Regions from separate parts of the Nonomuraea sp. NPDC047529 genome, predicted to be linked through region 3. Evidence: riboswitches for the same ligand, from Rfam matches in the RefSeq annotation. Region 3 holds a riboswitch; each other region holds the start of a gene.
The links. A riboswitch is a leader RNA that binds a small molecule or an ion and turns the genes downstream of it on or off. The one in region 3 is predicted to bind cyclic di-AMP.
Positions count from the first base shown of each region.

Region 1: it holds a riboswitch for cyclic di-AMP, as region 3 does, so the genes downstream of both, ABZ815_RS09630 (CHAP domain-containing protein) here and ABZ815_RS14160 (C40 family peptidase) in region 3, are expected to answer to the same signal.
Region 2: it holds a riboswitch for cyclic di-AMP, as region 3 does, so the genes downstream of both, ABZ815_RS33880 (hypothetical protein) here and ABZ815_RS14160 (C40 family peptidase) in region 3, are expected to answer to the same signal.

Region 1 is NZ_JBEYTJ010000004.1:228,914-236,225, reverse strand. Features, by position in the region: gene ABZ815_RS09650 (DUF6716 putative glycosyltransferase) at 1-1,059, opposite strand, end outside; gene ABZ815_RS09645 (hypothetical protein) at 1,056-2,000, opposite strand; gene ABZ815_RS09640 (aldo/keto reductase) at 2,098-2,919, shown strand; gene ABZ815_RS09635 (Gfo/Idh/MocA family oxidoreductase) at 2,939-3,892, shown strand; cyclic di-AMP (ydaO/yuaA leader) riboswitch at 4,010-4,147, shown strand; gene ABZ815_RS09630 (CHAP domain-containing protein) at 4,160-4,855, shown strand; gene ABZ815_RS09625 (class I SAM-dependent methyltransferase) at 4,909-5,727, opposite strand; gene ABZ815_RS09620 (YciI family protein) at 5,893-6,321, shown strand; gene ABZ815_RS09615 (RNA polymerase sigma factor) at 6,365-7,312, shown strand, end outside.
Region 2 is NZ_JBEYTJ010000026.1:140,691-148,002, reverse strand. Features, by position in the region: gene ABZ815_RS33895 (TrpB-like pyridoxal phosphate-dependent enzyme) at 1-399, shown strand, start outside; gene ABZ815_RS33890 (DeoR/GlpR family DNA-binding transcription regulator) at 656-1,435, shown strand; gene galT (galactose-1-phosphate uridylyltransferase) at 1,432-2,502, shown strand; cyclic di-AMP (ydaO/yuaA leader) riboswitch at 2,572-2,710, shown strand; gene ABZ815_RS33880 (hypothetical protein) at 2,716-3,669, shown strand; gene pip (prolyl aminopeptidase) at 3,727-4,659, opposite strand; gene ABZ815_RS33870 (MarR family transcriptional regulator) at 4,678-5,178, shown strand; gene ABZ815_RS33865 (zinc-binding dehydrogenase) at 5,189-6,118, opposite strand; gene ABZ815_RS33860 (TetR family transcriptional regulator) at 6,195-6,851, shown strand; gene ABZ815_RS33855 (M50 family metallopeptidase) at 6,838-7,312, opposite strand, start outside.
Region 3 is NZ_JBEYTJ010000007.1:218,851-226,162, forward strand. Features, by position in the region: gene ABZ815_RS14135 (ROK family transcriptional regulator) at 1-1,119, shown strand, start outside; gene ABZ815_RS14140 (sensor histidine kinase) at 1,232-2,359, shown strand; gene ABZ815_RS14145 (response regulator transcription factor) at 2,424-3,101, shown strand; gene ABZ815_RS14150 (DUF2306 domain-containing protein) at 3,074-3,700, opposite strand; gene ABZ815_RS14155 (NAD(P)-dependent alcohol dehydrogenase) at 3,878-4,870, shown strand; gene ABZ815_RS14160 (C40 family peptidase) at 4,854-5,408, opposite strand; cyclic di-AMP (ydaO/yuaA leader) riboswitch at 5,439-5,592, opposite strand; gene ABZ815_RS14165 (3-isopropylmalate dehydrogenase) at 5,692-6,738, shown strand; gene ABZ815_RS14170 (branched-chain amino acid aminotransferase) at 6,928-7,312, shown strand, end outside.

The DNA of each region.
Region 1 (7,312 bases), on a different contig from region 3:
GGGGCCGTCCAGCAGCGAGCGGGCGGGCGGCCGCCCCCCTTCCGCGGCCAGTCCGGCCAGCAGGTCCGCCCAGTCGTCGCGCCCGGCGGGGTGGAAGTAGTTGGCCTCGCACCACCGCGGCTCGGCCGGGCGGAAGTCGCCCAGGGCCAGGTCGTCGAGCGTGCCGAGCAGGCCGCTGCCCTCGAACACCAGGTTGATCATCTCGGCGCTGACGCCGAAGTCGCTCAGCACCAGCGACGGCACGCCCATGGCGACGGCCTCCAGCGCGGCCGTCGAGCTGACCGTGACGAACCCGGCCGCCCGCGAGAGCTGCTCGTGCATCGACCCGGCCGCGAACGTCAGCCGGCCCGGCTCGCCCATCTCGCGCCAGAGCCGCTGGTAGTGGTGACGTTCGTTGTGCGTCTGGCGCTCGTGCTCCAGGGCGCGCAGCTTGACCACGACCTCCAGGCCGGGGCGGCGTCCGGCCAGCTCGGCCAGGGCCCGCAGCACCCGCTCGCGCTCCTCCCGCGCCCGCGGCACCTTGGCCTGGGTGGCGAACACCACCCGGTCGCCGCCGGCCGCCGCGCCGGGCCGCAGGAACGGCAGCCGGGCCAGCCCGACCGCCCCGCCTCCGCCGAGCCGCCCGGCGATCTCGGAAAACTCGGCCACCTCGCGCTCGCTGTGGACCACGAACAGGTCGCAGCCGCTGCGGAACAGCCACGCCTTCTCCGTGGCCGGGACCGAGATGCCGGGCAGCCCGCTGACGAACACCGGCCGTGCCCGACCCGCCGGCCGCAGCCCGGCCAGCACGTCGGCCACCAGCACGTCCACGACCGGGCCCGTGCAGCCGACCAGGATCGCGTCGGGCCTGGTGCGCTCGGCCAGGCGGCGCAGGGACCGCGCCGAGAGCACCGGGGGCGCCGCGCGCCCGCCCACCGCCGCCGCGATCTGCTCGGCCGAGGGCGCGATCGGGGTACGCACCACCACCAGCTCCGTGTCGCAGCCCGGGGGCAGGTCGTCGAGCAGGCAGGCCGCCCACTTCAGATACGAGTCGGAGTCGGCTACCGCCAGCACCCTCACCTGGAAGCTCCTGTCAAATGCGATCGCAGGTCGGGGGCCGCCCTGCTCGTCCACCAGTCGTCGGGAACGTCCACCGGCTCGACCTCGACACCGCGCGGGCCGAGCAGCACCCGCAGCGAGGTGATCGCGGTCGAGGGAAGGCTGAGCACGCGCTGCCCCGCGTCAAGGCCGCGCAGCGTCAGCTCGGCCGGCACGCCCGCGTCGTGCACGGTGATGCCGGGACGCTCCCTGATCAGCGCGAGGTCGACGGGGTCCTCGCGGCGGTGCGGGTAGTAGGCCAGCGGCTCGCGGCCGGCCAGGTCGGTCAGCCAGCGCAGGTAGCGGTCGCGGTGCACCAGGCCGTTGCGGACCAGGGAGGTGCCGAGGACGACCGTGCGCTCGGCGGGGCCCTGCGTGCTCGGCGGCTGGGCGCGCAGCCAGGCGAAGTCGTGGTGCACGAGGTCGACGCCCGCCTCCCGGACGGCGTCGGCCAGCTTCTCGGGGACGGGCAGCGCGGTGAAGACCGAGACCCGGCTCATCCGCAGCCGCAGCGCGGCGGCCAGGCCGAGCAGGGCCCGCGCCCGCGACGGCGTCGCCCGCGCCCGCAGCAGCGGCCGGTACGGCCCGGCGGCCAGCAGTTCGAGCAGCCTGAGCGTGGCCAGGCCGTCGTCCACGACGACGATGCGGCCGGGGTCGGAGGTCAGCCAGCGCACCTGGACCTTGCCGGAGAACGCGTCGCCCACGGCCTGGACGCGGCGCGGCATGCGCTCGCGCGGCTCGTCCAGCACCAGGCCTGGAGGCAGGTCGAGGCGGCGCAGCTCCTTGCGGGTGGCGCGCAGCGGGCGCAGGCCGGCGCGCGGCACGACCACGGTGTCCGGGCCGAGCAGCCCGGCATGGTGGGCCTCGACGGCGCACAGCATCTGGAGCGGAGACTCCACCCAGGCCGACGCCTGTCTGACCACTCTGTTTCCCCCAGCCGGTGGAGCGCCTTGCACGACCCGTCACAAGCTAACCCGGCCTGCTTAAGCCGCAAGAAACGACACGTGAACAATGGAGGGTATGAACTCGCTGATGCTCAACACCGACGGTGTGCAGATACCACAGCTCGGCTTCGGCGTCTGGCAGGTCTCTGCCGACGACGCCGAGCACGCCGTGACGACCGCGCTGCGCGCCGGATACCGGCATGTCGACACCGCCGCCGCCTACGAGAACGAGGAGGGCGTCGGCCGGGCCGTGCGCGCCGCCGGGGTGCCACGGGAGAAGGTGTTCGTCACCACCAAGCTGTGGAACGGCGACCACGGGCGGGCCGAGCAGGCCTTCGACGAGAGCCTGGCCCGCCTGGGCCTCGACTACGTAGATCTTTTCCTGATCCACTGGCCGGTTCCGGAGCAGGACAAGTACGTGCAGGCCTGGCGGGCGCTGGAGAAGATCTACCGTGACGGCCGGGCCAAGGCCATCGGGGTCTCCAACTTCACGGTCGCCACCCTGACCCGGCTGATGGACGAGACCGACATCACGCCCTCGATCAACCAGATCGAGCTGCACCCGTACTTCCAGCAGCGCGAGATGCGGGCCTTCCACGAGGCCAACGGCATCCTGACCGAGGCGTGGAGCCCGCTCGGGCAGGGCAAGGGGCTGCTGGCCGACCCGGCGCTGCGCGTGCTGTCGGAGAAGTACGGCAAGACGCCCGCGCAGATCGTGCTCCGCTGGCATCTCCAGCTCGGCAACGTGGTGATCCCCAAGTCGGTCACCCCGGCGCGGATCGAGGAGAACATCGACGTGTTCGACTTCATCCTCGACTCCGAGGACCTGGTGGCCATCGGCGCGATGAACTCTGGGCGGCGCATCGGGCCCGACCCCGACTCGTTCAACCTGACCTGAGCGCTCTACGATCTCGGGCGTGCGAGATTTCACCTGGGGAATAGCGGCGACCGGCGGCATCGCGCGTACCGTGGGGGCGGCCATCGTGGCCGAGCCCGGCATGCGGGTGGCCGCCGTCGGCTCGCGGAGCCTGGTCAGGGCGCGGGCCCTGGCCGACGAGCTGGGCGCGGAGTCGGCCTATGGCTCCTACGAGGCCCTGTGCGCCGATCCGGCCGTCGACGCGGTCTACGTGGCCACGCCGCACGCCCAGCACCTGGAGGTGGCCGAGGCGGCCATCGCGGCGGGCAAGTCCGTGCTGTGCGAGAAGCCGCTGGCGGCCGGCGTGGCCGACGCCGAGCGCATGGTGGCGCTGGCCCGCGCGGCCGGGGTCTTCCTCATGGAGGCCATGTGGATGCGGTTCAACCCGCTCATCCAGCGGGTGGCGGCCGATCCGCGTTTCGGGGAGATCCGCTCGGTGCGGGCCTCGTTCGGGTTCGCGCTGCCCTACGACCCCGCCCATCGGCTGTGGGCGCCGGAGCTGGGCGGCGGGGCCCTGCTCGACCTGGGGATCTACCCGTTCGGGCTGGCGCAGCTCCTGCTCGGCATGCCGCGTGAGCTGCGGATCACCGGCTCGCTGGCGCCGAGCGGGGTCGACGCGGAGGCGGGCGGGGTGCTGCTCTACCCGGACGGGCGGCGGGCGCTGGTGGACGTGTCCCTGCTCGCCCATCACGCCAACGACGCGAGCGTGGTGGGCACGTCGATGCGGGCCGACATCCTGGCGCCGTTCTGGGCGCCGCAGCGGGTGCTGCTGTCGGGGCCGTCGATGGAGACGGAGGAGCTGGTGCTCGACCCGGCCGACAACGGGTACGCCGGGGAGCTGCGCGAGGTGCGCGCCGCCACGGCCGAGGGCCGGACCGAGAGCGCCGTCATGCCGCTTGACGAATCCCTTGCCATGATGGGGCTTCTGGCCGACGCGCGGGGGCAACTCTCCTAGCTGCGCCTTTAGGCATTTGCCTTCTTCTTGCCCGATGTATTACCTTGTGGGGCATCTCGCGGCAGACGTCCGGTTTGTCCGGCTTTGTCCAACCATCGCAAGACATTTCACAGGATCGTCCTGTGACCGCTGAATCCGCCTCCGGGCGGAACCGGGGACCCACGTCCTTTGGGGTGAATCGGCACTTCGGTGCCGTAGGGCAGCTTCCACGTCCGAACCCGTCAGCTAACCCGGTAAGCGGCATGGAAGCAAGGAGTAATGCCCTCGATGGCCAAGCACCGTCCCATCCGTGCCCCGAAGATCAACCACCTCCGCGCCGCACTCGGCGCGACCATCATCGCCACCGCGATCGGCGCCCACGCCACCGCCGCCGGCGCCGACAGCGTCGACCCGGCCGCCTCCACCGGCCACTCGGCCGTCGCGCCGCAGGCCGCCGCCCAGACCGGCAGGGCCGGGGAGACCCAGGTCAACGTCACCGCCGCACAGGTCCTGGCCGTGGCCAAGGCCCAGGTCGGCATCTCCGAGAACGCCTACGGCGGCGGCACCAAGTTCCAGAAGTGGTACGCCGACTCCCAGCGCGCCGCCGAGACCGTCGCCCGCGACGGCGGGAGCCGCCAGGACTACGTGAACGCCGCCTGGTGCTCGATGTTCGTCTCCTGGGTCGGCGAGCAGACCGGCGCCCGCCCGCAGGTCGGCTGGGACGCCTGGACCGTGGCCCACGCCAAGTGGTTCGCCGCCAACAAGCGCTGGGGCACCGAGGCCAAGCCCGGCGCCGTCGTCTTCTTCTCCTGGAGCGGCAGCAAGAGCCTGGACGCCATCCAGCACGTCGGCTTCGTCGTCAAGGACAACGGCAACGGCACGATCTCCACGGTCGAGGGCAACACCGGCAACGGCAAGGTGGAGGAGCGCGTCCGGCCGAAGTCGCAGGTCGTCGGCTACGGCTACCCGCAGTACGCGGGCTGACCTCCCCGGCTTCGAGCGCGCGTCCCGCACGAGGGACGCGCGCTCGCCGCGTCTCAGGGCCGGACCGCCACCAGCGAGTACAGCACCGGCAGGTGCGAGTCCCCGAACGGCAGCCGGTAGCGCCCGTCCTCACCCTCGGTCAGCAGCCCGCGCGGGTCCAGCTCGGCGGCGACGTGCTCGCCCAGCTCGGCCACCGTGAGCCCGGCGCGCGCCGCCGCCGTGACGATCTCGCCCACCGAGTACGGGTACTGGACGGTCTCCTGGGCCTCGGTCACCACCCCGGCGTCGGCGTACGTGCCGGTCACCGTCTCGCGGTGGGCCTGGCCGCCGCCGTAGGGCCAGTCGGCCACCAGCGGGTCGAGCGAGGCCACCGTCTGGTAGGCCGGATGCAGGTCGACCAGCACCAGCCGCCCGCCGGGCCGCAGCGCCATGGCCGCGCCGCGCATCCAGGCGGCCAGGTCGCCGATCCAGCACAACACGCCGTACGTGGCCACGGCCAGGTCGAAGCCCCCGGCCAGCGACTCGGGCAACCGCTGCGTGTCGGCCTCCACGAACGTGGCCGCCAGCCCGGCCTCGGCCGCCAGGTCGCGGGCGCGCGCGACCGCCACCGGGGAGAAGTCGACGCCGGTCACCCGCGCTCCGAGCCGCGCCCAGCTCAGCGTGTCCATGCCGAAGTGGCACTGCAGGTGGAGCAGGTCCTTCCCGGCGACGTCGCCGGCCAGGCCGCGTTCGAGCGCGTAGAGGGTCTGCCGACCGGCGAGGAAGGCGTCCACGTCGTAGAACCTGTCGGCAGGCGTGGAGCCGTGGACGCGGGCGCGCTCGTCCCAGAGGGCCCGGTTGGCGGGGAGGCCGGCTGCTGCGGGTTGGGGCATGGGCCGAGGATGGCACATCGGCCACGCGGTCGCACGACCGGTACCGTGCCCTGGACAACGAACGATCCGCCCCCGCGTGTCGATCCGGCGGGCGCCCGTTCGACGCTCGGGTGAGACCGGCTCCGCGGCGCGATCGCGGGGGGAAGGGACGGCAGAGTGAAGTTCATGATCGTCGGCAAGGCCAACGCGGAGACCGAGGCGGGGGCGGTGCCCAGCCAGGAGGTCGTCGACAACATGCACGCCTACAACGAGGCGCTGACCAGGGCGGGGGTGCTGCTGGCCGCCGAGGGCCTCTACCCGAGCTCGCAGGGCGCGCAGATCGCCTACAGCGGCGGCCGGGCGAAGGTGATCGACGGCCCGTTCGCCGAGGCCAAGGAGCTGATCGCGGGGTTCTGGCTGATCCAGGTGAAGTCCAGGGAGGAGGCCGTCGAGTGGGCCCTGCGCGTGCCCGTCCCCGAGGGCTGCGACGGGATCGCGCTGGACGTGTGGCGGGTCTACGACGCCTCCGACGCGCCGGACGCGGCCTCGTCCGACCCGGTGGACGTCGAGCGGGAGCGGGCCATGCGCCGGCGCCTGGGCACGTGGGAGCCCTGACCGAGGCTTGCGGACCCCGGGCGGCGGCTGGTGTCATGTGCCGATGACGGCTTCCGAGGCACCCCGGACGATCGAGGCGGTGACGGCCTCCGACGCCCACCGGGCGGTCGAGGCCGTCTGGCGGATCGAGGCCGCGCGGCTCATCGCCGGCCTCGCCGGGCTGGTCCGCGACGTCGGCCTGGCCGAGGAGCTGGCCCAGGACGCGCTGGTCGCGGCCCTGGAGCAGTGGCCGGAGTCGGGCGTGCCACGCAACCCGGGCGCCTGGCTGATGACGGTCTCCAAGCGCCGCGCCGTCGACCTGATCCGCAGGAACGAGCGCATGTCCCGCAACCTGGCCGAGCTGGGCCACCGGCTGGAGAGCGCCGAGGAGCCGCCCGAGCCCGACGAGATCGAGGACGACCTGCTCCGGCTGGTCTTCACCGCCTGCCATCCGGTGCTGTCGATGGAGGCGCGGGTGGCCCTGACCCTGCGGGTGCTCGGCGGCCTGAGCACCGACGAGATCGCCCGCGCGTTCCTGGTGCCCGAGCCGACCGCCGCCCAGCGGATCGTGCGGGCCAAGCGCACCCTGGCCGACCGGGAGGTCCCGTTCGAGGTGCCGCAGGGCGCCGAACTGGCGGGACGGCTCTCGTCCGTGCTGGAGGTCATCTACCTGATCTTCAACGAGGGGTACTCGGCGACGGCGGGCGACGACTGGATGCGCCCCGGCCTGTGCGAGGACGCGCTGCGGCTGGGCCGGGTGCTGGCGGGGCTGATGCCCGCCGAACCCGAGGTGCACGGGCTGGTCGCGCTCATGGAGATCCAGGCGTCCAGGGCGGCGGCCCGGGTGGGGCCGTCCGGCGAGCCGGTGCTGCTGCTGGAGCAGGACCGCACCCTGTGGGACCGGCTGCTCATCGGGCGCGGGCTGGCGGCGCTGGCGCGGGCCGAGAAGCCGGGGGGCGCGGCCGGGCCGTACACGCTCCAGGCCGCCATCGCGGCCTGCCACGCCCGCGCG
Region 2 (7,312 bases), on a different contig from region 3:
CTCAAGATGCACACCCTCGGGCACTCCTTCGTCCCCGACCCGATCCACGCCGGCGGGCTGCGCTATCACGGCATGGCGCCGCTGCTGTCCCACATGTACGAGCTGGGGTTGTTCGAGGCGGTGACCCGTACCCAGAGCGAGTGCTTCGAGGCGGGCGTGCGCTTCGCGCGGACGGAGGGCATCGTCCCGGCTCCCGAGCCCACGCACGCGCTGGCCGAGACCATCGCCGAGGCGCTGCGCTGCAAGGAGAGCGGCGAGGAGAAGGTGATCCTCACCGCGCTGTGCGGGCACGGCCACTTCGACCTGGCCGCCTACGACCGCCACCTGGCCGGCGAGCTGGAGGATCACACCCTCCCGCAGGAACGGCTCGACCGGGCGCTCACCGAGCTGCCCGGCTGAGGGAAGCACGGGTGGCCGCGGGATCCCGCGGCCACCCGTGGTCAGTTCGCGTTCGGGCGCTTCCTGTGGTTCGCCTTCTTCTTCTTGCGCCCCCTGCCCTTGCGTGCGCGTTTCGCCATGGGCTCACCTCCGGCGGTCGGGATCGTGACCTTCAAGGTCTCCCCTGCCCGTCAGTCGCACAAGCGATACGCCGCGACCTAACATTCCTCAACAAACTCGTGTCATAATTTGGTGGAATCTGTTGGAAGGGGTGGGCGTGCTCGCACAGCAGCGTCAGCAGACGATCCTGGAACGCGTACGCAGCAGCGGCGGCGTCCGGGTGGCCGACCTCGTGCGCGAGCTCGGCGTCTCGGACATGACGATACGCCGTGACCTTGAGGTGCTGGCCGAGCGCGGGCTGCTGGAGAAGGTCCACGGCGGCGCGACGGCCCTCGGCCCCGGCTCGACCGAGGAGCCCGGCTTCACCGCCAAGTCCGCCCGCCAGCAGCAGGAGAAGGAGGCCATCGCGCGGCACGCGGCCACCCTCGTCCGGCCGGGCACCGCCGTCGCGCTCTCCGCCGGCACCACCACGTGGGCGCTGGCCCACCATCTGGTCGCCGTGCCCGAGCTGACCGTGATCACCAACTCGATCCCCGTCGCCGAGGTCTTCCACCGCAACCCGCGCGCCGACCGCACGGTCGTGCTGACCGGCGGCGTGCGCACACCCTCCGACGCGCTCGTCGGCCCCGTGGCGGTGGCGGCGATCCGCCGGCTGCACGTGGACACGCTCTTCCTCGGGGTGCACGGCATGAGCCTGCGCGCCGGGTTCACCACGCCCAACCTCCTGGAGTCCGAGACCGACAGGGAACTGGTGGCCGCGGCGCACCGGCTGGTGGTCCCCGCCGACCACACCAAGTGGAACACGGTCGGCATCAGCACGATCGCCGAGCTGACCGAGGCCGACGTGGTCATCAGCGACGCGGGGCTGCCCGAGGAAGCACGCACCGAGCTGGCCGAACGGGCCGGAGAACTGATCATCGCGGAGGGCACGCCTTGAAGCGCACCATCACCCACCTGGCAGACGGCCGAGAGCTGATCTACTTCGACCGGCGCGACGACGCCGACCGGAGCGCGATCGACCGGCGTCCGCTCGACCCGCGGCCGGTGGCCTCCGAGCTGCGCTACGACCCGCTGACCGAGGAGTGGATCGCGATCGCCGGTCACCGGCAGACGCGCACGTTCCTGCCGCCGGCCGACGAGTGCCCGTTGTGCCCGTCGTCCGGGACGCGGGCGTCGGAGATCCCGGCCCATGACTATGACGTGGTGGTGTTCGAGAACCGCTTCCCCTCTTTCTCCGGAAATTTTGGGACTTATGGGGATGTCGGCGGGTTGAGTGAGGTGCGTCCGGGGGTCGGGCGGTGTGAGGTGGTGTGCTTCACCTCCGACCACACCTCCTCCTTCTCCAAGCTCTCCAACGCCCAGGTCAGGCTGGTCATGGAGGCGTGGGCCGACCGCACGGCCGAGCTGTCCGGCATGGAGGGCGTCGAGCAGGTGTTCTGCTTCGAGAACAGGGGCGAGGAGATCGGCATCACGCTCCCGCATCCGCACGGGCAGATCTACGCCTACCCCTACGTGACCCCGCGCACCAAGCTCCAGCTCGGGGCGGCCTCGCGGTACACGGGCGGCAACCTGTTCGCCGACGTGCTGGCCGCCGAACGGGCCGCCGGCACGCGGGTGGTCGCCTCCAACAAGCTGTGGACGGCGTTCGTCCCGGCCGCCGCGCGCTGGCCGTTCGAGGTGCACGTGTATCCGCACCGGCAGGTGCCCGACCTGGCGGCGCTGTCGGAGGAGGAGCGGGCCGCGTTCGCGCCGCTGTACACCTCGGTGCTGCGGGCGCTGGACGCGCTGTTCGGGGTGGCGATGCCGTACATCTCGGCCTGGCACCAGGCGCCGGTGCGGTACGGCCGCGAGCTGGCCTACCTGCACCTGGAGCTGTTCAGCATCAGGCGGGCGCCCGGCAAGCTGAAGTACCTGGCGGGCTCGGAGTCGGCCATGGGCGCCTTCGTCAACGACGTGCTGCCGGAGGATGCGGCACGCATGCTGCGATCACGAATTGATCACTAATTGATTTCTCCTTAAAGTCGCATGACTCGTGATCTACCACTAATATCCCGTTTAGACATCGACCAAAACGGTCGTTGTACGCCTAATCCCGGGCGCGTTGCCCGGGAGCCGGGGACCCATCGCATCCGGGGTGAATCCGCGCAAGTGGTAGGGACTGCTCCCGTGCCCGAACCCGTCAGCTAACCCGGCCGGCAGAGGGAGAGGAACACCCACGTGGCGGCTTCGACCCCCGCGAGTCTTGCCATCGGCCTCATCACCGCCACCGCGCTGCTCATCCATCCGGCCGCCGCCTCGGCCGCGCCCAAGCCGTCCGAGGCCGAGCTGCGGGCCCAGCTCAAGCAGCTCAACAGCAAGGTGGACAAGCTCATCGAGACGTACAACCTCAAGCGGGTCGAGCTGGCCAAGGCCCAGCAGGCCGCCACGGCGGCACAGCAGCGGCTCACCGCCGCCGAGCAGGCGGTGGCCACGGCCGAGCAGCGGGTCGCCGAGATCGCCCGGATGCGCTACCAGAACCGCGACGCCTCCCTGCCCGGCTTCATGCTGACCCCGGACGGCAACAACGTGGCCATGCTCGAACAGCTCACCGCCGAGCAGCAGGCCGTCGTCAACAGCGTGGCCAAGGCCCGCGACGACCAGAAGAAGGCCGCCGCTGCCGCCACCGCGCTCGCGGCCGAGCTCAAGGCGGGCACGGCGGAGGTGGCCGAGCAGCGCGACGACGCCCAGGACGTCATCGACGACATCAAGAAGAAGCTCCAGGACCTCGTGCCGTTCGGGCCGGGCAAGAAGTCCGACGGCAGCTGGGCGCCCGAGCTGCCGTCCGGCTCGGACAACATCACGCCGCGCACCCGGCTGATGCGCGCGCAGGTGCAGAAGAGCTTCTCGCTGCCGTACGAGGTGGGCTGCTTCCGGTCCGGCTCCAGCGGCGAGCACCCGCTCGGCCGGGCCTGCGACTTCATGATGAGCACGGGCGGCACCATGCCGAGCGCCGTCAACAACGCCCTGGGCGACCGCCTGGCCGCCTGGGCGCTGCAGAACAAGGCCAAGCTCGGCGTCAAGTACGTGATCTGGAAGCAGCGCATCAACCAGGGCTCGGGCTGGCGCGCGATGTCCGACCGCGGCAGCATCACCGAGAACCACTACGACCACGTGCACATCTCGATGAACTAGCCGACGTCCTGTGCACGTGACCACCTGACAGCCTTGCCGGCCCGGGCTGTCGGTGGTTCAGCCCCGGAACTTGTCCGTCGCGGCGGTCAGCAGGTCGATCATCTCCAGCCCGCCGTGTCCCTCCCCCACCACGTGCAGCTCGCTCCCGGGCCACGCCTTGTGCAGCTCCCAGGCCGTCACCAAGGGCCCGCTGACGTCGTACTTCCCGTGGATGAGCACCCCGGGCACCCCCGCCAGCCGCGTAACCCCGCGAACGAGATCGCTCTCCCCGAGAAAACACCCGTTCCCCCAGTAGTGCGTCACCAGCCGGGCGAACGTCATCCGGAACACCGGGTCCTGATATCTCCGGCTCGGCTGGAACTCCGGGTCGAGGCTCACATGCGTGTCCTCCCACGCACACCACTCGATCGCCGCCCGCTCCCGCCGCTCGGGGTCGGCCAGCGCCTTCGCGTAGCCCGCCGCCAGGTTCCCGCCCCGGTCCTCCTCCGGCAGGAAGTCGCGGAACCGCTCCCACTCCCGGGGGAAGATCCGCCCGACGTCCCGGGTGATCCACTCGATCTCCCAGGGCCGCCCGGCGGTGACCGCGAACAGGATCACCTCGCTCACCCGCTCCGGATACCGCTCGGCGTAGGCCAGCGACAGCGTCGACCCCCAGGACGCCCCCACGAGCTGCCACCGCTCGATGCCGAGATGCTCCCGCAGCCGCTCCATGTCGGCGACGAGGTGCGCCGTGGTGTTGACCGACAGATCGGTTTCCGGCTCCCCGGCATCAGGCGTGCTCTTCCCGCAACCACGCTGATGAAAGACGACGATCCGGTACGCCTCGGGATCGTGGTACCGCCGCCACCCCGGGGACGCGCCCCCGCCCGGCCCGCCGTGCACGATCACCGCCGGCTTGCCATGCGGATTCCCGCTGACCTCCCAGTAGACGAGGTTGCCGTCACCCACGTCCAACATGCCCTGCTCGTAGGGCTCAATCGAGGAATACATAAGCGCTAATATATCTACATGACCCAGAGTCTCGGCACCCTGATGCGCACCTTCCACGAGCGCACCGACGGCGCGATCGCCCGGCTGTACGCCGACCTCGGGCTCCCCGACTACCGCCCCCGCTACTCCCCCGTCGTCCGCGCCCTGGTCGAGACCGGCCCCATGACCATCCGCGACCTGGCCGCCGCCATCGGCGTCACCCACTCCGCCGCCAGCCAGACCGTCACCCAGATGCGCCGCGCCGGCTACCTCGACCTCCGCCCCGGCCCCGACGACGCCCGCCAGCGCATCGTGCACCTCACCGGACGATGCCGCGACGCGCTCCCTCTCATCGAGGCCGAATGGCAGGCCACCGCCCTCGCCATCGCCACCCTGGACGCCGAGCTCCCCGTCCCGCTGGCCGACGTCCTCGCCTCCGCCCTCCAGGCCCTCGACGCCCACCCCTTCCGCGACCGCCTTTTCGCGACCGCGCCGCTGGCCGCGTACGGCGATCGGCGCGGTCCCGGGGGCAGGGACTGACCCTGCTCTCTCACGCCAGGTCGAGCACCGCCTTGCCGTGCACGCGGCGTTCGAGGAGGGCGGTCACGGCCTCGGTGGCATCGTCCCAGCCGCCGCGCCAGGTGATCTCAGGGCTCAGCGTGCCGCCCGCGACCTGTCCGGCCAGCCAGGTCAGGTCGCGGCGCAGGCCCTGGCAGTAGAGCAGGTGAAACGTCACGAGCGAACGGTCGTGACGGTCGGCTCCGCCGAACAGGGCTCCGAACGGGAAGCTCTCCCCCTCGCCGGTGGAGTGGCCGACGGCGACCAGCGTGCCGCCCTCGGTGAGCTGGTCGAACGCCTCGACCAGCGGGGCGCCGCCGAGCAGGTCCAGGACGCCGTCGAGCCGTCCGCCGCTCTCCGCGGGGCTCGCGACGACCTCGTCCGCACCGAGCGCGCGCAGGGCGTCGCCGTGCCGGGCCGGGTCGCCGGTGGCGGCGATCACGTACGCGCCGCCGAGCCGGGCGAGCTGCACGGCGTACCGTCCGACGCCGCCCGTCGCGCCGGTGACCAGGACGCGCCGCCCCAGGATCGGCCCGAGACGGTCGAGCGCGCGCAGCGCCGTGGCGCCGGCGACCGGGATCGTGCTGATCGCGCCGGGGTCCGCGTCCTGCGGCGCCACCCCGATCCAGTCGGTCGACACGGCCCGCAGCTCGGCCCAGCCACCACTCTCGCCCACCGTGACCACGGGCGTGCCCGCGGCTGGCCCCGAGCCGTCGGCCGCGGCCTGGACGACGACCCCCGCGGTGTCCCAGCCCAGCACCGTGCCCTCGGGCGCCTCCTGGAGGCCGTGCCTGACCTCGCCGTAGTTGAGCGACGTGGCGGTGACCCGGACCAGCGCCTGGCCGGGCGCGGGCACCGGCTCGGGGGCCTCCCCCACCCGCAGGCCCCCGGGGACGGAACGGTCGACGATCAAAGCGCGCATGATGATGCCTTCCAAAGTGCCACTGAGTGGCATAAGCCTATAGGGGGCATATGCGCTCCGGCTACACTAGGGGACGATGACCGCCGATCTGCTGCCGCTCCGGGAGCGCAAGAAGCTCAAGACCAGGGCCGCCCTGGTGGACACCGCGCTCGCGCTGTTCACCGAGCGCGGCTTCGACCAAGTGACCCTCGACGAGCTGTGCGCGGAGGTCGAGATCTCCAAGCGCACGTTCTTCCGGAACTTCGCCAGCAAGGAGGAGGTCGCCTCGGCCCCGCTGGAGGCCCTGTGGACCGCGCTGCTCGGCGACGTCGAGCACGCGCCGCTCGGCGGCCGTCCCGTGCTGGAGGTGTTGCAGGAGGCGATGCTCGCGGCGGTGCGCCGGATGTCGGCGGAGGGGCCGGAATGGGTGGCCCGCGTGCGGCTCAGCCAGGAGCTGTCGCAGCGTACGCCGTCCATCGCCGCGCACGGGCTGCAGTTCTGCGACCGCACCAGCGCGGCCTTCGAGACGACCCTGCGTACGCGGCTCGGCCTCGGCGACCGCGACCAGCGGCCCAGGCTGGCACTCGACCTGCTGGTGGCGGCCTTCCACGCCGCCCTGCGCGGCTGGACCACCGGCTCGCCCGAGCCCACGCTGGACGGCCTGCTCGCCGAGCTGCGTTCCGTGTTCGCGGCCGTGCCCGAGGCGGTGACGTTCACCGGCGACGGGCCCGGCCGCCGGGTCAGCCGAGCGTGAGCGGGTTGACCAGGTCGGCGTAGACCAGCAGACCGGCCATGATGATCAGCACGAACGCCATCGCGTACGTGAGCGGCAGCACCTTGGCGATGTCGACGTGGCGCGGCTCGGGACGGCGCATGACCCTGGCGTAGCCGCGCTTGATCCCCTCCCACAGGCCGCCCGCGATGTGACCGCCGTCGAGGGGCAGCAGCGGGATCAGGTTGAACAGGCCGATCGCCAGGTTGAACCCGGCCAGCAGGCTGACGAAGGTGAACAGCTTGTTCGTGACGGAGGTGTCGGAGGCCAGGATCTCGCCGCCGAGCCGGCCCGCGCCCACGACGCCCACCGGGCCCTCGGGGTCGCGCTTCTCGCCGGAGAAGGCGGCGTTCCAGACGCCGACCATCTTCTCCGGCAGGTTGACCATCGAGCCCACGACGCGGCCGGTCAGGTCGCCCATGTAGCCCAGGACGTACCCCATG
Region 3 (7,312 bases):
GCCGGGCTGGCGGAGGACGGCCTGGTCCACCTGGTCGGGGAGGTGTCCGGGCGGCCCGGCCCGGTGTCCTCGCTCTACGACATGAACGCCGCCTCCACCCACGTCGCCGGGATCGACATCGGCCGCGACTGGATCCGGGTGGCCGTGGCCGACCTGCGCGGCACGTTCGCGGGGCGTACCGACGGGCGCAACACGGCCCGTACCTCGGCCGAGCTGGCCGGGCTGGTGGGCGAGCTGGCCAGGGCGGCGGCCCGCGAGGCGGAGGTCGAGTGGCGCACGATCACCTGCGCGGTGGTCGGCTCGCCCGGCGTGTACGACCCCGTCCGCGGCGGCCTCGACTTCGCCCCCAACCTGCCCGGCCCGCCGGACCTGGCCGACCGGCTGCGCGCGGCCCTCGGCGTCGAGCTCGTCATCGAGAACGACATCAACCTGGCCGCCGTCGGCGAACACGCCCACGGGGCCGGCCGCGGCAAGGCCAACTTCGCCCTGGTGTCCATCGGCACGGGCGTCGGCATGGGCATCGTGATCAACGGCGAGCTGTACGTGGGGGCGCGGGGGGCGGCCGGGGAGGTCTCCTACGTCCCGGCCGCCGAAGAACCGGCCACCGCCGCCGCCGCGCAGAGCGCCGACTCCTTCGTGGAGGGCGGGGACTCCTTCGCCCAGGGTGCCGACGCGTTCGCCCAGGGTGCCGACTCGTACGTGCACGGTGCCGACGCGTTCGCGCACGGGGCCACCGAGGCCGTCACCTCCGCCCCGGGTGTCGTGCGCGCCGCCCGGGCGGCGGGGCTGGAGCTGGAGACGGCCAGGGAGGTCTTCGCCGCCGCCGCCGACGGGAACGAGGTGGCCAGGTCGGTGGTGGAGGCCGAGGGGCGGCGCATCGGCGGGCTGCTGGTGGCGGTGGCCGCCGTGCTGGACCCGGAGGTGATCGTGCTGAGCGGGGGAGTGGGCCGCAACCTCGACCTGCTGGGCGCGTCCGTCGAGCGCCGCATCGCCGAGCTCGGGCCGCTGCGCCCGCGGGTGGTGGCCAGCGTGCTCGGCGACAGCGGCGTCCTGCTGGGCGCGGTCGCCCACGCCAAGTCCCGCGCCTGGGACCTCATCTTCGACGCCCGCAGACACTGACCCCCGGCCCCCGGACCCTTCGGAGGGGCGGCGTGTTCGGGTGGCGTGCCTTGCGGGGGTTGGTGGGGGTTTGGGCTCTGCGGGGGGTGGGGGGCGCCTTTACGATGTGGGGGTGGCCGGCCTCCTTCGTTCCGTGTGGCGCGAGCCTCGTCCCCCTGGCCCGCCGGTGCGGGTGTGGCGCGACTGGGCGCTCGTCGCGGCGCTCGTGCCGGCCGCGGTGATCGAGGGCGTCCTGCGGCCCGACCTCCGGTGGCCGGTGGTCTCGACGGCCGTCACCGTCGCGCTGATCCCCACGCTGCTGTGGCGCCGGACCAGGCCGCTGCTCATGGTCGCGCTCGTCTTCGGCGTCACCACCCTGGCCCCGCTGCTGACCGGCGGCGCGCCGGTGGAGACGTACACGCTGGTCTTCGTGACGATCGTGCTCTACGCGCTGTTCCGGTGGGGTTCGGGGCGCGAGGCCGGGATCGGGATGGCGGCGGGGCTCGTCGCGGTCGGCCTGTCGCTGGCCTCCGGCCGCATGGCGATCGGCGACGTCGTCCCGGCGCTGGGCGTGCTGGTCGCGACCGTCGGGCTGGGCAGCGCCTTCCGGTACCGGGCCGGCGCGCGGCTGCGCGAGCTCGACCAGGTCAAACTGCTCGAACGCGAACAGCTCGCCCGCGACCTGCACGACACCGTCGCCCACCACGTCTCGGCCATGGCCATCCGCGCCCAGGCGGGCCTGGCCACCGCCGCCTCCGAGCCGGGCGCGGCCACCGACGCGCTGCGGGTGATCGAGGCCGAGGCGTCGCGTACGCTCGCCGAGATGCGGGCCATGGTCCGGGTGCTGCGCAGGAACGAGCCGGCGGAGCTGGCCCCGGGCCGCCACCTCGACGACCTGCGGCAGCTCGCCGGCCGCCCGCGGGTCGGCCCGGCCGTCGAGGTGGAGGTCGCGGACGGGCTCGGCGACCTGCCGCCGTCGGCGGGCGCCGCGCTCTACCGCATCGCCCAGGAGTCGATCACCAACGCCCGGCGGCACGCCCGCCACGCCACCCACATCACCGTCCGCGTCACCGCCGACGACGCCGCCGTCCGCCTGACCGTGAGCGACGATGGCGACCGCGCCGGTGGCGTCGCCGCCCCCGGTTACGGTCTCATCGGCATGATCGAACGCGCCGCCCTGCTCGGCGGCACCTGCGAGGCGGGCCCCAACCCCAACCGAGGCTGGACGGTCACCGCCGTCCTGCCCAGGGAAGCCGCATGACCGAGCAGGGGAAGCCGCATGACCGACCGACGGGAGGCCGCGTGACCGACCAGGGGAAGCCCGCGTGACCGAGCAGCGGGAGGCGGGGGCCATCCGGGTGCTCGTCGCCGACGACCAGGAGATCGCCCGCACCGGGCTCAGGATGATCCTCGACGCCCAGCCCGGCATCGAGGTTGTCGGCGAGGCCGGCGACGGCAGGCGGGCCGTCGAGCTGGCCCGCCGCCTGCGTCCCGACGTGTGCCTGTTCGACATCCGCATGCCCGGCCTCGATGGCATCGCGGCCACCCGGCAGCTGGCCGGGCCCGACGTCGCCGACCCCATGGCGGTGGTCGTGATCACCACCTTCGACCTCGACGAGTACGTCTACGCCGCCCTCCGCGCCGGAGCCAGGGGCTTCCTGCTCAAGGACGCCGGCCCCGCGCTGCTCGCCCAGGCGGTGACCGCGGCGGCCGGCGGCGAGGCGCTCATCGCCCCGAGCGTGACCGCGCGCCTGCTGGCCGCGTTCGCCGGGGCCGGGCGTATCGAGGCGCCCGCGCAGCCGGTCGAGGCGCTCACCGGCCGCGAGGAGGAGATCCTGCGCGCGGTGGCCCGCGGCCGGACCAACAGCGAGATCGCCGCCGAGCTGCACATCTCGCTCAGCACGGTCAAGAGCCACGTCGCGAGCCTGATGACCAAGCTCGGCGTGCGCAACCGCGTCGAGATCGCCATGTGGGCCTACGAGACCGACCGCGTACGCACCTGACCCCGGCGGACGACCGACTCGGCCACCGCCAGGTTGATCACCCAGCCCGCGCCGACGAGCAGCGCCCGGCCCAGCTCGCCAGGTGGCCCGAAGGCGGCCAGCCCGAACGCCAGGGTGAACGCCTGCGTGCCCGCGCCGAGCCCGATCGCGTACCCGCGCGTCATCCAGGCCCGATGCCGGGCGACGTCGCGCCGCCGGATCGCGGCCAGGCCGAGCAGGAGGCAGGCGGCCATGGCCGTCCCGAACAGCAGCCGGAAGGCGGCCAGCAGCGTGCCGTCGCCCGCCGGGAGGTCGGAGAAGAGCGTCAGCCACAGCCCTGACAGCGCCGCGACCAGCCCGGACGCCACCAGCGCCCGCCCAGCCACCCGGTGCCACCCGGGCCGCCGGGCCCGGAACCCGGCCTGGAACTGGAACGTGCCGAGGACGCAGAACGCCAGCGACGCCGGGATGTGCAGCAGCACCGGCACGGGCATGGCGAAGAACCGCGCGTTGTCGGCCGTGACGGCGGCGCCGGAGGCCAGCTCGGTCACCCGGAGGGCGCCGGCGACCAGGGGGACGACGCTGAGCGTGAGCAGCCCGGCAGGTGCGATCCATCTCATGGGGAAGAGGGTGACGGCCGCGGCCGTGCCGGGTCATCGCGCGGACGGCCCCTCCCTGTTCGCACCATCGGCGGGACGGGCCGTCGTACTTTCGGCCATCGAGCCGTCGCCTTTCGACCGTTGAGCGTCCGCGCAGGTCGCGCCCACACTGACGGCACATCCACGAGGGAGGAAACGATGAAGGCCTACGTCCTGCGCAGGTTCGGCTCGCCCGACCAGCTCGTCCTGACCGAGGTCGAGCGGCCCGTGCCGCGCGACGACGAGGTGCTGATCCGGGTGCGGGCCACGTCCGTGCAGCCCTATGACTGGCACTTCATGCGGGGAGAGCCGTACCTGGCCCGGGTCATGGGCGGCGGGGTCGGGCTGCTGCGGCCCAGCATCGCCGTCCTCGGGGCCGACGTGGCGGGGGAGGTCGAGGCGGCGGGCAAGGACGTCACGCTGTTCCGCCCCGGCGACGAGGTGTACGCGATGTCCCTGCGGGGCGGCTTCGGCGAGTACGTCTGCCTGCGGCAGGACGAGGTGGCCCCCAAGCCGCGGGGGCTGTCGTTCGAGCAGGCGGCGGCGGTGCCGATGGCGGCCAACACCGCGCTGATCGCGCTGCGCGACGAGGGACGCGTGCAGCCGGGCCAGAAGGTGCTGGTCAACGGCGCGTCCGGCGGTGTGGGCACGTTCGCCGTGCAGCTCGCCAGGTCGATGGGGGCCCACGTCACCGGCGTGTGCGGCGGGCGCAACGCGGACCTGGTCCGCTCGCTCGGCGCGGACGACGTCGTCGACCACACCAAGGAGGACTTCGCGACCTCGGGCCGGCGCTTCGACCTCCTCATCGACGTGGCGGGCGGCCGCCGGCTGTCGGACTGCCGTCGCGTGCTGACCAGGAAGGGCACGTACGTGCTGGTCGGCGGGCCGGCCGGCCGCTGGGTGCAGCCGGCCGGCCACATGTTCGCCGCACTGGCGTCGGCGTCCTTCGTCCCGCAGCGGATCGTCAGGGCGGACGTGGTCCGCTGCGGGAGCAACAGGGCGAACCTGCTGACGCTGACCGGGCTGATCGAGCAGGGGGAGGTCACCCCGGTCATCGACAGGACCTTCCCGTTCGGCGAGATCCCGGCGGCCGTCCGCTACCAGGAGGAGGGACACTCGCCGGGGAAGGTCGTCGTCACAGGGTCGCGGTGAGCATGGCGGGGGCCGGGGCCTTGCGGAGCTGGGCGTAGTCGGCCCAGCGCTTGACGCCCTTGGGGTCGGGGCGTACCGCGCCGACGAAGGCCTGCCTGCGCCACTGCGACAGGCGTTCCTCCTTCACCACGTCGCCGGTGTGGGGGGAGTGGACCATGTAGCCGGGCTTGGAGATCATGCCGACGTGGCCGAGGCCGCTGAAGAACACCAGGTCGCCTGGTTTGAGGTCCTTCCAGGCGATTTTCTTGGAGAAGGCGCCGTACTGATCCGCGGCGACTCTGGGGAGCTCGATGCCGGCGTCCTCGTAGGCCCGGAGCATGAGGCCCGAGCAGTCGTAGCCCCGCTCGCTGGCGCCGCCCCACACGTACGGGGTGCCGCGCTTGTCCATGGCGTATTCGAGGGCGACCTTCCAGGCCGGTTTCGGCACGTGCCGTTCCTGGACCTGTTTCACCTGGGGGCCGGTGAGGGTGATGGCGGGGGTGGGGTCGGCGGGAGCGACGGGAGCGGCGGGCGCGAGACCCGCTCCGCCCGCCGCCACCGCCAGGAGAATGGCGATGCTAGACAGGGGACTGTCCTTCCACGTGGCCGGCCGGGTTAGCTGACGGGCTCGGGCCTGGAAGTAGCCCTACGGCGGTGCTTGAGAGCGGTGCCGATTCGCCCCGGGGGGAAAGATGGGTCCCCGGCTCCACGCAGCGGCTGCGTGGATTAGGCTCGTCGGACTCTAACGAAACGGTCAAAAGGTCGCAATCCCCCCAAAACGGATTGTCCGGAGATTGAGATGATGTGTTCGTCAGCCGAGACGAGCCGGTAAGGTACCGCCCATGGAGTCGCGTAACATCCGCCTGGCCGTCATCCCCGGGGATGGCATCGGTGCCGAGGTCGTAGCCGAAGGGCTCAAGGCCCTGGAGGCCGTGGGCACGAAGATCGAGCCCACCCACTACGACCTGGGCGCAGCCCGCTACCACCGCACGGGCGAGACGCTGCCCGACGCGGTGCTCGAAGAGCTGCGCGGCTACGACGCGATCCTGCTCGGCGCCGTCGGCGACCCCAGCGTGCCGCCGGGCATCCTGGAGCGCGACCTGCTGCTCAAGCTCAGGTTCGAGTTCGACCACTACGTCAACCTGCGCCCGGTCAAGCTGTTCCCCGGCGTCGAGACCGCGCTGGCCGGCGCCACCGCCGAGCACATCGACATGGTCGTCGTCCGCGAGGGCACCGAGGGCCTCTACGCCGGCACCGGCGGCGTCATGCGGCGCGGCACGCCGCACGAGATCGCCACCCAGGAGTCGCTGAACACCGCCCACGGCGTCGAGCGCGTCGTGCGTTACGCCTTCCAGAAGGCGCAGTCGCGGCCCCGCAAGAAGCTCACGCTCGTCCACAAGACGAACGTGCTCACCTTCGCCGGCGACCTTTGGCAGCGCACGGTCAACCGCGTGGCCGAGGAGTTCCCCGACGTCACCACCGACTACAGCCACATCGACGCGGCCTCGATGTTCTTCGTCACCCAGCCCGAGCGCTTCGACGTGATCGTCACCGACAACCTGTTCGGCGACATCATCACCGACCTCGGCGCCGCGATCGCCGGCGGCATCGGCCTGGCGGCCAGCGGCAACATCAACCCCGAGCGCACCTCGCCGAGCATGTTCGAGCCGGTGCACGGCAGCGCGCCCGACATCGCCGGTCAGGGCAAGGCCGACCCGACCGCCACCATCCTGTCCGTGGGCATGCTCCTCGACCACCTCGGCCTGCACGCCGAGGCCGCCAAGGTCGAGCAGGCCGTGGCCGCCGACATCGCCGAGCGCGTCACCGGCCGCGCCGGCCGTTCGACCAGCGAGATCGGCGACGACATCTCCGCGCGAGTATCCGGCTAGGACCGTCTAGCCCCGTACGCGCCTGGCGGTCCCGACGAGGACTGCCAGGCGCTTTTTGGCGTTCAGAGGGTTGAACCCATCCCAACTGCCTCTTGCCATCCCAAATGGCAAGACAATAGGAAGTACGAATACTGCTCGTGGGCAGTAGCTTTCAGGATCGTAGATTCGCAGAGAGTAAGGACCGTCGTCATGACCATCGCTCAGAAGCTCAGCTTCGACGTGCAGCATTCCGACCACGCTCGCACCGCGGCCGAGCGGGAGCAGGTACTGGCGAACCCCGGGTTCGGGCAGGTCTTCACCGACCACATGATCACGATCGACTACACCGAGGGCCAGGGGTGGCACGACGCCGCGCTCCTGCCGTACGGGCCGCTCCTGCTCGACCCCGCGACCTCGGTCTTCCACTACGCGCAGGAGCTCTTCGAGGGACTGAAGGCGTACCGGCAGATCTCCGGCTCGATCGTGGCCTTCCGTCCGTACGCGAACGCCGCCCGCTTCAACCGCTCGGCCGAGCGCATGGCCATGCCGGAGCTGCCGGAGGAGGCGTTCGTGGAGTCGCTGGAGCTCCTGGTCT